DNA from 2 places in the Pseudoalteromonas sp. SG43-3 genome. Region 2 is predicted to be linked to the other one. Evidence: predicted binding sites of a transcription regulator. Region 2 holds the regulator's gene; the other holds the start of a gene.

Region 1 (6,425 bases), on a different contig from region 2:
TGCAAAGTGCAGGGCTTAAGTTATACAAACATAAAATTAACCAATATTTTTAGCCAATTTTTTTGTATTTAATACGTTTAGGTTGAGTTGCCTCAGCGCCTAGGGTCTTTTTAAGCCACTCTTCATATTCAGTGTAGTTACCATCAAAGAAGTTAATTTGACCTTCGTCGCGGTAATCTAAAATATGTGTAGCAATACGGTCAAGGAACCAACGGTCATGCGAGATACACATTACACAACCTGGGAACTCTAAAATAGCGTTCTCCAGTGCACGTAGTGTTTCAACGTCCAAGTCATTGGTTGGCTCATCGAGTAGTAACACATTGCCGCCAGCTTTTAATAACTTAGCAAGGTGTAAACGGTTACGCTCACCACCTGATAGGTCTTTAACAAACTTTTGCTGATCGTTACCTTTAAAGTTAAAGCGACTTACATATGCTCGGCTTGGGAACTCAAAGTTACCAATTTTCAGTACGTCTTGTCCGTCTGATATTTCTTGGAAAACAGTTTTGCTTTCGTCCATACCGTCGCGGAACTGATCAACAGTAGCTAGGTGTACTGTTTCGCCAACACTGATGCTACCGCTGTCTTGCGTTTGCTCACCGCTTATCATTTTAAACAGCGTTGATTTACCCGCGCCATTCGCGCCAATAATGCCCACAATGGCACCTTTTGGCATGCTAAAGCTTAAGTCATCAATTAAAACTCGATCGCCAAAACTCTTACGAAGATTAGTTACTTCAAGTACTTGGTCACCTAAACGCGGACCAGGTGGGATAAACATCTCGTTAGTTTCGTTACGTTTTTGGTAATCAGACTGCTGCATTTCAGTAAACTGAGCCATACGTGCTTTTGACTTAGCTTGACGACCTTTAGGGTTTGAACGAACCCATTCAAGTTCTTGCGCAATTGATTTTTGACGTGCTTTTTCAGATTTTTGTTCTTGCTGTAAGCGCGCATCTTTTTGTTCAAGCCAAGAAGAGTAGTTACCTTCCCATGGAATACCTTCACCACGGTCAAGCTCTAATATCCAACCAGCTACATTATCAAGGAAGTAACGGTCATGCGTTACAGCCACAACAGTGCCTTCGTAATCGTGCAAGAAGCGCTCTAACCATGCAACCGACTCAGCATCCAAGTGGTTAGTAGGTTCATCAAGGATAAGCATGTCTGGTTTTTCAAGTAATAATCGACATATAGCAACACGGCGACGCTCACCACCTGAAAGGTGCTCAATTTTAGCATCCCACTCTGGCAGGCGAAGTGCATCAGCTGCGCGTTCTAAAACGTTGTCGATGTTATGACCATCGTGCGCCTGAATAACAGCTTCAAGCTCGCCTTGCTCTTTTGCAAGTGCGTCAAAGTCAGCGTCTTCCATGGCGTATTCGTTATACACTTCGTCAAGACGTTTAAGTGCATGTTTAACTTCGCCAACAGCTTCTTCAACAGTTTCACGTACTGTTTTACTTTCGTCTAAAACAGGTTCTTGCGGTAAATAACCAATTTTAGTACCAGGCTGAGGATGTGCATCACCTTCAAAATCTTGGTCAACACCGGCCATAATACGCAGTAACGTAGATTTACCAGAACCGTTTAAACCAAGCACACCAATTTTAGCGCCAGGAAAAAAGTGCAACGAAATATCTTTTAAGATAGTGCGCTTAGGTGGCACAACCTTAGATACTCGACTCATCGAGAATATAAATTTATCAGGTAAAACCATGGAGGAAAGCCTTCAAATAATAATAAAAATTTCAATGTTGTATTGTAGTGGCTGACGGGTGAAACAGTCAACGAATGCTGTATAGAACAATACACTTACCTAAGCGGTACTTTGTTTTGATTGCTCGTTAAAAACACTACTATTACAGGATTTCTATTGTGTAAAATTCTGTAATCTATTGTTTTATATTGTTCAAATACATTTCATTTTTAACAAAAGTGGTACAGTATATTTACAAGCTGTAAAGTATAAGCAAGTTATATAGGCAGGCCACACTTAGTTTGTTGTTAAACATCACATTATTAAATATTACAAAGGTTTAAAGGAATGAACATGAAAATAGTTACAAGGTTAGGGGCATTACTTTTAGGTTTATACTCATTTTCGAGCCAAGCAGACATACTCCACGTAAATGGTTATTACCAAGGAATAGGGATAGGGTCTACGCAAATTGATGTATACGAGAGTGATAGCATACAGTTTACAACGCTTTACGGCCGGTTTGGATATCAGTTTTCGCGTTACTTTGCATTAGAAGGGCGTATAGGTTTTGGGTTAAATGATGAGTCAACGCCTCTAAACGGAATTGTTTACACTCAGAACCCACAGGACGGTTCGCTGAGTTCAGAATTCATTAAGAGCGAAATCGATTCAAGCCTTGATTTGCAAACAAGTATATTTGTAAAAGCTAATTATCCAATTTCATCTCGAGCTGATGTGTTTTTATTTGGTGGCTATGGTAGAAATAAATTAAGTTACAATGAAGGCGACTTAAAAAACCTTGCAGAATCAATAACTGGTACAGATACAAATTCTACGCTAATAACTGAGCAAAACTACGATGAAGGCGGCGTAACGTACGGAACCGGCATTGACTTTAGGCTAACTCAACGCTGGCAAGTAAGTGCTGAATACCAATATTTTGATACAAATGAAGGCGATATTTACGCTCTTAATTTATCTGTAAATTATCGTTTTTAATTATAATAGCGCTACTGATTTTAGTAGCGCTATTTCAATTCACTAAAACAAAGTACTTCAATATAAATGCATTCCCTCTCATCTATAACTTTTAGTAAATCTTAAAAAAATCATGAAAAAATTTCATTTGGACATCTATACATCTAGAGGTTGATATTTTTTACTTTCAGTTCATAATTAAGCCTCGGTTTTTATGAGCAGGAGTAAAGTATGCCAATTACAGTAAAAGACGAGTTGCCGGCAATTGCACGTTTACGTCAAGAAAACGTATTTGTAATGCCAAAAAGTCGTGCAAAAACGCAAGAAATACGCCCAATGCGTTTGGCTATTTTAAACTTAATGCCTAATAAAGTAGAAACCGAAGTTCAGTTTATTCGCTTACTTGCCAACTCACCTTTGCAAGTAAACGTAGAACTACTGCGCCTCGACACTCACCGCAGTAGCAGCAACTCAGAAGAGCACCTTGATACCTTTTACCGTTACTTTTCTGAGGTTAAAGACAACAATTACGATGCGTTAATAGTAACCGGTGCGCCACTTGCGCATTTAGAATACGACGATGTAGCGTATTGGGATGAGTTAAAGGTTATTATTGATTGGGCTGAGCAACACGTTACCTCTACGTTATTTTCGTGTTGGGCAGCGCATGCAGCGTTATATCACCGTTACAATTTAAAACGCGATTTAAAAGACGATAAACTGTGTGGCGTATTTACTCACCAGTGTTATTTTGATCACGGCGCACTGACTCGCGGATTCGACGATACCTTTTTGGTACCGCACTCACGCTACGGCCATATTGATATAAATAAAATAAACGCCTGTGAAGAACTCGTTGTACTGGCAGGTTCTGAGCGAGTAGGGGCTTACTTACTTAAAAATAAATCGGGTAGTCAAGTGTTTATAACCGGCCACCCAGAGTACGACGCCGACTCGCTAAAAGCAGAATACGAGCGCGATTGTAAAAAAAGCCCTAATGCACCAAAGCCCGAAAATTACTTTCCGGATGACGATGCAACCAAACAACCTTCAAAAACGTGGCAAAGCCATGCTTTTTTACTTTTTTCGAACTGGTTAAATTACTACGTGTACCAAACCACACCGTATGATATTAATTTAGTTAGCCAAGACGTGAGGACTAACAACTATGCCGAATAACGCGCCTACAAATAATAAGCAAGCCGAAATAAGTGCCGCATTAAAAGAACGCATTTTAATTTTAGATGGCGCAATGGGCACCATGATCCAAGATCATAAGCTAGAAGAAGAAGACTATCGCGGAGAGCGTTTTAAAGACTGGCATGTATTAATTAAAGGTAATAACGATTTATTAAGCCTAACCAAGCCCGACTTAATCACTGATATTCATCGTGGTTTTTTATCAGCGGGCGCCGATATTATCGAAACCAACACGTTTAACTCGACCACTATTTCGATGGAAGATTACGACATGGCAAACCTAAGCCGTGAAATAAACCTAGAGTCGGCTAAATTAGCACGCGCAATTTGCGATGAATTTACGGCTAAAACGCCAGAAAAACCGCGCTATGTAGCCGGTGTTTTAGGGCCGACATCTAAAACGTGTTCAATTTCGCCAGACGTAAACGATCCGGGTTACCGAAACGTTACTTTTGATAAGCTAGTTACTGCGTATGTAGAGTCTACCCTTGCATTAATGGAAGGCGGCGCCGATTTAATACTAATCGAAACTATATTCGACACGCTTAATGCAAAAGCCGCCTCGTTTGGTGTAGAAGAAGCCTTTGAACAAGCAGGGCGCACATTACCAGTTATGATCTCGGGCACTATTACTGACGCTTCTGGCCGTACGCTTTCAGGGCAAACAACCGAGGCATTTTATAACTCTATTCGCCATATTAAGCCTATTTCGATTGGTTTAAACTGCGCGCTTGGCCCTGATTTACTGCGCCAATATGTAGAAGAGCTTTCGCGCGTGTGCGAAACCTTTACATCGGTACACCCTAATGCGGGCTTGCCTAATGAGTTTGGTGAATACGACTTAGAAGCGCCTGAAATGGCAGCCGAAATTATCGATTGGGGTAAATCGGGCTTTATTAATATAGTAGGTGGATGTTGTGGCACCACGCCTGCGCATATTCGTGCTTTTGCAAAAGGTCTAGCGGGCGTTAAACCACGCCAATTGCCAGAGCTTGAAGTACGCATGCGTTTATCAGGCCTTGAAGCCTGTAACTTAAATTAAGGAGCCAACATGACCCAACAAATAGCAGTATTTACTAATGTCGGCGAACGTACCAATGTAACCGGTTCTGCCATGTTTAAACGTTTAATCATGGAAGAAGACTTTGAAGCCGCGCTAACAGTGGCCCGCGAACAAGTAGAAAATGGCGCACAGGTTATTGATATAAACATGGACGAAGCCATGTTGGACTCAAAAGCCGCGATGGTTAAGTTTTTAAACTTAATAGCCTCAGAGCCTGATATTTCACGCGTACCCATTATGGTCGACTCCTCTAAATGGGAAGTAATAGAAGCAGGCCTAAAGTGTATTCAAGGTAAGGCCATTGTTAACTCTATATCGCTAAAAGAGGGCGAAGAGCCGTTTATTCGCCAAGCTAAAATAATAAAACGTTTTGGTGCAGCTGCCGTTGTAATGGCGTTTGATACTGACGGGCAAGCTGATACAGCAGACCGCAAATATGAAATATGTGCCCGCAGCTACAAAATATTAGTAGAAGACATTGGTTTTCCACCAGAAGATATTATATTCGACCCTAATATATTTGCCGTAGCCACCGGTATAGAAGAGCACGACAACTACGCAGTAGAATTTATTGAAGGCACACGCCGCATTAAACAAAACTTACCGCACTGTAAAGTGTCGGGCGGGGTGTCAAATGTATCGTTTTCATTTAGGGGTAATAACCCAGTACGTGAAGCTATTCACTCGGTATTTTTATACCACGCCATAAAAGCGGGTATGGATATGGGCATTGTAAATGCAGGGCAACTCGCCGTTTACGACGACATCCCAGAAGAGCTTCGTAAAGCCGTTGAAGACGTAATACTTAACACAGACCCAGGTGCAGGCGAGCGTTTAGTAGAGCTTGCACCAAAATACTCTGGTATGGCACAAGCCGAGCGAGTAGAAGATTTAGAATGGCGCACATGGCCTGTTGAAAAACGCCTTGAGCACGCGCTTGTAAAAGGCATTACTACCTTTATAGATGAAGATACCGAAGAGTGCCGCGCTGCTGCCGATAAACCTATTCACGTAATTGAAGGGCCGTTAATGGATGGCATGAACGTAGTAGGGGATTTATTTGGCGCAGGTAAAATGTTTTTACCACAAGTGGTTAAATCGGCGCGCGTAATGAAACGAGCCGTAGCCTACTTAGACCCATTTATTGAAGCCGAAAAAGAAGAAGGTTCAACCAATGGTAAAATAGTGATGGCGACCGTAAAAGGCGACGTACACGACATAGGTAAAAACATTGTAGGCGTGGTACTACAGTGTAATAACTACGAAGTTATTGATTTAGGCGTAATGGTACCTGCCGATAAAATACTGCAAACCGCCATCGACGAAAAAGCCGATATTATTGGTTTATCGGGCTTAATTACCCCATCGCTTGACGAAATGGTACACGTAGCAAAAGAAATGAAACGCCGTGGTTTTGAACTGCCGCTACTCATTGGTGGTGCAACTACCTCTAAAGCGCACACCGCAGTAAAAATTGAG
Region 2 (6,425 bases):
CTCTTTGTAAAGACATTCACTTAGACGTATGTTCTGCGTGTCACCCGTTTTACACTGGTAAGCAAAAGATTTTAGACACTGGCGGCCGTGTTGATCGCTTCAACAAGCGCTTCGGTGCACTTAGCAGCAAGAAGTAATTATTGCTGTTTAGTTAAAAAAAGCACCTTAGGGTGCTTTTTTTGTGTCTAAAATTTACTACTTCTTATCTTATTTAGCTTGCTCGAGCTACATCACACCTTGCATAACTATTTCCTATTCTTATTCTGAGTATGCATAAACCTTTACAGACAAATCGATAGATATTCTCTATATTTTAAATAGTACAAATTTTAACTAGGTTGATAAAAGTAGCTAACGTGGGCTTATCTGTTTTTAAAGTAGTGTAGTAGGCTGTTATTTTAAGTTTATGATGATGTGTTAAACATACATTTTTTTAATATTTTAATAGACATAAACACACCTCAAAACTTACTTTTTTGGTGAATTTTTATTTATCAAATGTTTATATAATCCTGCAAAGTTACTGAAAAACCTCTTAAAATTAAAGGATATAGCATATAACAGGATAGACCTGATATTGCTTGGAATTTAAAAATAATAAGGGTATCGTACCCCAAGACTCCACCTCTCACTTTAACTTAAATTGCAGGATACCATCGCGTTATGTCTGACTTTCGTGAACAAGCACTACATTATCACTCACATCCCGTACCTGGTAAAATTAGCATTGAGCTAACAAAACCAGCTGAAACAGTTCAAGACTTAGCCCTAGCTTATAGCCCAGGTGTCGCTGAGCCTGTACGTGAAATTGCCGCAGATCCTGCAAATGCATATAAATATACCGGTAAAGGTAACATGGTTGCGGTTATCACTAATGGTACTGCAATTTTGGGCTTGGGTAATTTAGGTCCTTTAGCGTCTAAGCCCGTAATGGAAGGCAAGGCGTTATTGTTTAAACGTTTTGCAGGGCTTGATTCTATTGATATTGAAGTAAAGCACAAAACAACAGAAGACTTTATTAACACGGTTGCCAATATTGCTGACACATTTGGTGGTATTAACCTTGAAGATATTAAAGCACCAGAGTGTTTTGAAATTGAAAAAGCATTAATAGAGCGTTGTAGCATTCCTGTTTTTCATGACGACCAACACGGCACCGCCATTGTGACGGCTGCCGGCATGTTAAATGCGCTAGAAGTACAAGGTAAATCAATTGAAGATGCAATAATTGTATGTTTAGGTGCAGGCGCTGCTGCAGTTGCGTGTATGGAACTGTTAATTAAGTGTGGTGCACTGCGTGAACACATTTATATGCTTGACCGCAAAGGTGTTATTCATACTCGTCGCGATGATTTAAACGAATATAAACAGCTTTTTGCTAACAATACCGATAAACGCACATTGCAAGATGTAATTGCAGATGCTGATGTGTTTGTTGGTGTTTCGGGTCCTAACTTGTTAGCTGCCGAAGATTTAAAACTAATGGCAGAAAAGCCGGTCGTGTTTGCCTGTTCAAACCCAGATCCAGAGATCGATCCTGCACTTGCTCACGGCGCACGCAACGATTTAATTATGGCAACAGGGCGCTCTGATTACCCTAACCAGGTTAACAATGTTTTATGTTTCCCGTTTATTTTCCGTGGTGCACTTGATGTACGTGCAAGCGCGATTAACGATGAAATGAAAATTGCTGCAGTTGAGGCTATTCGTAGTATTGCCAAAGAGCCTGTACCTGCAGAAGTTTTAAAAGCCGCAGGCGTAGATAAACTAGAGTTTGGTGCGCAGTATATTATTCCAAAACCAATGGATCCGCGTTTACTACCGCGTATAGCTAAAGCTGTAGCACTTGCTGCGGTAGAGTCGGGTGTTGCGCAAATTGATTTGCCTGAAAATTATATGGCGTAATATATAACGCTTAAACAAAAAACCTCAGCAATGCTGAGGTTTTTTGACTAAAAAGGTAACGATTTATTCTTCGTTTAAAATAGGCACTTCTAAACCCATTTCTTGCATTATCTTTTTAACTTCTTCTGGTACTTTTTCTGCGTTGTCTTTACGTAGGTCATCGTCATTTGGTAAAGGTTGACCAGTAAATGCATGCAAAAACGCCTCACATAGCAATTCACTATTTGTTGCATGGCGAAGGTTGTTGATTTGACGACGCGTACGCTCATCCGTTAAAACTTTTAATACATTTAGCGGGATCGAAACGGTGATCTTTTTAACTTGCTCTGATTTTTTCCCGTGTTCTGCGTATGGGTGAATATACTCACCATTCCATTTAGCCATAAGATGTATCGTTGCCTCAGATTATTAATTTCTCACACGGTATAAAAAGCGTGTAAATATGCGTGAAATTCTATCGATTTAAAAAAGATAGTCAAATAATAGATACCGATCTATCTTAATAAGCCTATTTGGGATGTAAAAATAAGCTCACTTTTGTGAGCTAAAATGTGGTACTAGCAAACGCCTTTCCTAACTTTAGCCATCTAGAGCTTTAAAATCCTTTGACTTATTAAAACGGATAACTTACTCTTTTAGACGTCTAAACATCCAAATTAATCAGGTGACGAATATGAGCGAAAAAAACAAAGCGACCATTGCTGTACGTAACGGCGTTGATGCTGATAAACATCATGGTGCAGTGGTGCCGCCAATTTATTTATCAACGACTTATTCGTTTGCCGACTTTGATACTAAGCGTGAGTATGATTATGGCCGCAGTGGTAACCCTAATCGTGATATTTTAGCAGAGACGCTTGCTAAGCTTGAAGGCGGCGCTCGTGGCATAATTACGGCCACTGGTATGGCTGCCGTGCATTTAGCTACTCAGCTACTTAACAGTGACGACACGTTAGTAATTCCACATGATTGTTATGGTGGTAGCTATCGTTTATTTACATCGTTACAAAAACGCGGACTATTGAAGCTTGAAGTATTAGATTTAACAAAAGAAGAAAGCCTTCAACAAATTTTAGCAATTAAACCTAAGCTTATTTGGATAGAGACTCCAAGTAACCCAGTACTTCGTTTAACCGATATTAAAGCGGTTACCGATGTTGCTAAGCAATGCGGTGCATTGGTTGCCGCAGATAACACGTTTTTGTCTCCTGCCTTACAAAACCCTATTAAGTTTGGTGTAGATATTGTGGTGCATTCAACTACTAAATATATTAACGGGCACTCAGATGTAGTGGGCGGCGCTGTTATTGCTGCAACACAAGAGCTTGGTGATGAGCTTGCTTGGTGGGCAAATAATATTGGTATTACGGGCGCCCCTTTTGATAGTTATTTAACGCTTCGTGGTCTACGTACTTTAAATGTGCGCTTAAGGCAGCACCAAGAAAATGCGCTAGCAATAGCTAAGTACCTTGAAAGCTCCAATTTTGTAAGCCAAGTTTACTATCCAGGACTTGAGTCACATCCTCAACATGAGCTTGCTAAAGCACAACAACTTGGCTTTGGTGGCATGGTTAGTTTTGATATTAAAGGCGATATAAACGACGCCGCAGCATTTTTAACTAGTCTTAAAACGTTTAGTTTAGCTGAGTCACTAGGTGGCGTAGAGAGTTTAATTTGTCACCCCGCAACTATGACGCACGCAGGTATGGAGGCAAAGGCACGTTTAGAAGCGGGTGTGGGCGATACGCTTATTCGTATTTCGGTTGGGATTGAAGATATACACGATTTAATAGCTGACTTTGAACGAGTATTTGAGCTTGTAAAACCAGGGCAAAATAAAAATGTTGGCCGTGTAGGCAAAGGTGCTGGCACTTCTGGTGGAAACGTTAAATTAAGTGCAGCCCGTCCAGCGCTTTGGTAATTAATACCAATCCGCAATAATACCTAATCAATTTGAGGGATTAAACCGCACGATAACATCGTTAAAAATTCCTAATATAGAACAACTAAATAACGAAATTTTTGCCTTGTTATCGATACGGTTTTCTTACCTCAAAATAGACAACTTAATTAAGCGAATTGGTATAAATATGGTCAATTGTGTACATAAATTTGGTGGTTCAAGCTTAAGCTCTAGTGAGCGCTATCAAAGCGTAGCTAAAATAATTATTGGGCATACTCAGCCGGGCGACTGTGTTGTGGTGTCTGCTGCAGGTAAAACTACAGATACACTTGTGTCGTTGTGGCAAAGTTATCAGCTGCAAGACACGCAAGCTGTCGCTGATATTTTACTGCAGTTAAATAACCATCAAAGCGATTTAATTGAGCAGTTATTACAAGCTGATTTAAAGCGCTGCGCACTTAGAACACTAAATACCGAGCTTAGTAATATTGCAGAACTTGCTCAAGCTGAGCAGCTAAAAGAGGCTGCGTTACTTGCGCACGGAGAACTGTGGTCAGCACGTTTACTCGCTACTTATTTACAGCAGCTAAATATTGAGGCGTGTGCTCAAGATGCCCGTAGTCTTTTTACCTTAAACGATGGTGAATTAATGCATGCGCAAAATGCGCAGCAATGTCGACAGTCAATTTTACCTAATAAGATAAATATTGTTACTGGGTTTATTGCCGCCGATACGAAAGGTGAGACCGTAACACTTGGACGCAACGGTAGCGATTATAGTGCAACACTACTTGCAAATTACTGTGATGCTAAGCAGGTATGTATTTGGACCGATACACAGGGTGTGTTTAGCACTGATCCTCGAAAGGTAAAAAAGGCGATTAAGTACGGCAAAATTTGTCGCGGACAAGCTAATTTATTAGCTCGTTTGGGTAACCCTGTATTACATGCAAAAACACTATCGCCACTTAAAAACAGCGATATTAAGCTAGCTGTTCGTAGTAGTTTTGATGTGCAAGCAAGCCCAACAGATATAGTAAAAGAAGGTTCAGCAAAGAAAAAGCGTTTTATAACCACGCTGCAAAATGTTGATTTGTTAATGGTTGAAGGATTAAGTGAAGGTGAGGTCGCAAGCGTTAGTCAGCTTATTCAGCATAGCCTTCATCATTTTAACCATAATGGTGAAGTGTATTTAGTAGTACCGGCTGCACAAACATATCAAGTTATTAATTACTTTGCTGGTAGAGCTAATATTAGTGAGTCAAATTTAAATGGCTGTGCAATTGTTGCCCCTGAGCAAGACGTTAGCGTACTAAAACTGCAAGCTTTAGAGGTATTAGCTGAGCAGACTATAAAACCGCGTTTTGTGTATCAAGATAATGGTTATGTTTTATTACTAACAGACCAATTTATAGATAGCGATATACAAAGCGTCTTACACGATAAGCTAATCAATAAAGGCCAAGAAATAGCCGTTATAGTTGCGGGCCTTGGCAATGTAGGCGATGCTTTTATTGAGCAGTTATCGGCACAATTTGAGCGTTTATCAGGCGACTTTAGTATTAAATTGGTAGCGCTGGTTCGCTCTAAACATATGTTATTTAATGCAAGTGGCATAAATATATCGCAATGGAAAACTCAATGGCAGCATGAGGCGAATAGCTATGAAACTGCGGATTTACTTAATGCGATAAGCGAGCTTGACTACGAACATAAAGTTTTAATTGATATTACTGCAAGTGAGCAGTTTAGCTTTTTATATACAGATTTTGTAGACAGAGATTGTCATTTAATTAGTGCTAACAAATATGCAGGTACAGCACCGACTTCTTGGTATAAAGCACTTCGTAGTAACCTTGGCGAGCGTAATTTACATTGGCGATATAATACAAGTGTAGGCGCAGGCTTACCTATCAATTTTGCTTTGGCTGATTTGCAAAATAGTGGTGATAAAATTACGCGTATTGAAGGCGTGTTCTCGGGTACGCTTTCGTGGTTATGTAGTAAGTATGATGGTACCACTGCTTTTTCTGAGTTGGTATTAGAAGCTCAGAAAATGGGGTTCACAGAGCCTGACCCTCGCGAGGATTTATCTGGACGAGATGTGCAGCGTAAGTTACTTATTTTAGCCCGAGAGTTAGGTATAGAGCTTGAGCTTGATGATATTAGCTTATCGGCATTAATGCCCGGCGATCTTGCGCTAGGAAGCTGGGAAGACTTTCTAAACAATAAAGCCCAGCTAGATGCATTTATTGAAGAGCATGCTGATACAGCAAAAGCTAATAACTCAGTACTGAGATACACAGGCCTATTAGATATAACAAAAACTGAAGTTATCGCTAAAGTAGGAATTACGTATGTGACCAATGGAGATGTGTTAGCAAACCTTACACCTGGCGATAATATTTTTGTAATTAATAGCAAATGGTATAGTGATAACGCGCTTGTGATTCAGGGGCCTGGGGCTGGGAAAGAAGTAACCGCTGCGGGTGTACACTCTGACTTATATTGGCTTGTTCAAAACTTAAAATAAGCCATTATTTAAATTAAAACGGCAGCTTAAATAAGCTGCCGTTTTTTGTATTACAGAGATATTATTAAAATAGCTCTTCTTCGG

The links. Region 2 encodes MetJ, which represses methionine synthesis genes. Its sites were predicted from a motif close to TAGACGTCTAGACGTCTA; they were not measured.
Region 1: the regulator MetJ is predicted to act here: its motif matches at 2,833-2,850, upstream of metA (homoserine O-succinyltransferase).

The regions. Positions count from the first base shown of each region.
Region 1 covers NZ_JACJFC010000022.1:22,810-29,234, reverse strand. Annotated here, with positions in the region: gene ettA (energy-dependent translational throttle protein EttA) at 50-1,723, opposite strand; gene H5157_RS17285 (porin family protein) at 2,057-2,704, shown strand; gene metA (homoserine O-succinyltransferase) at 2,915-3,862, shown strand; gene H5157_RS17275 (homocysteine S-methyltransferase family protein) at 3,852-4,925, shown strand; gene metH (methionine synthase) at 4,935-6,425, shown strand, end outside.
Region 2 covers NZ_JACJFC010000003.1:71,234-77,658, forward strand. Annotated here, with positions in the region: gene rpmE (50S ribosomal protein L31) at 1-137, shown strand, start outside; gene H5157_RS03670 (malic enzyme-like NAD(P)-binding protein) at 664-1,905, shown strand; gene metJ (met regulon transcriptional regulator MetJ) at 1,969-2,289, opposite strand; gene metB (cystathionine gamma-synthase) at 2,579-3,826, shown strand; gene metL (bifunctional aspartate kinase/homoserine dehydrogenase II) at 3,996-6,341, shown strand; gene H5157_RS03690 (penicillin-binding protein 1A) at 6,406-6,425, opposite strand, start outside.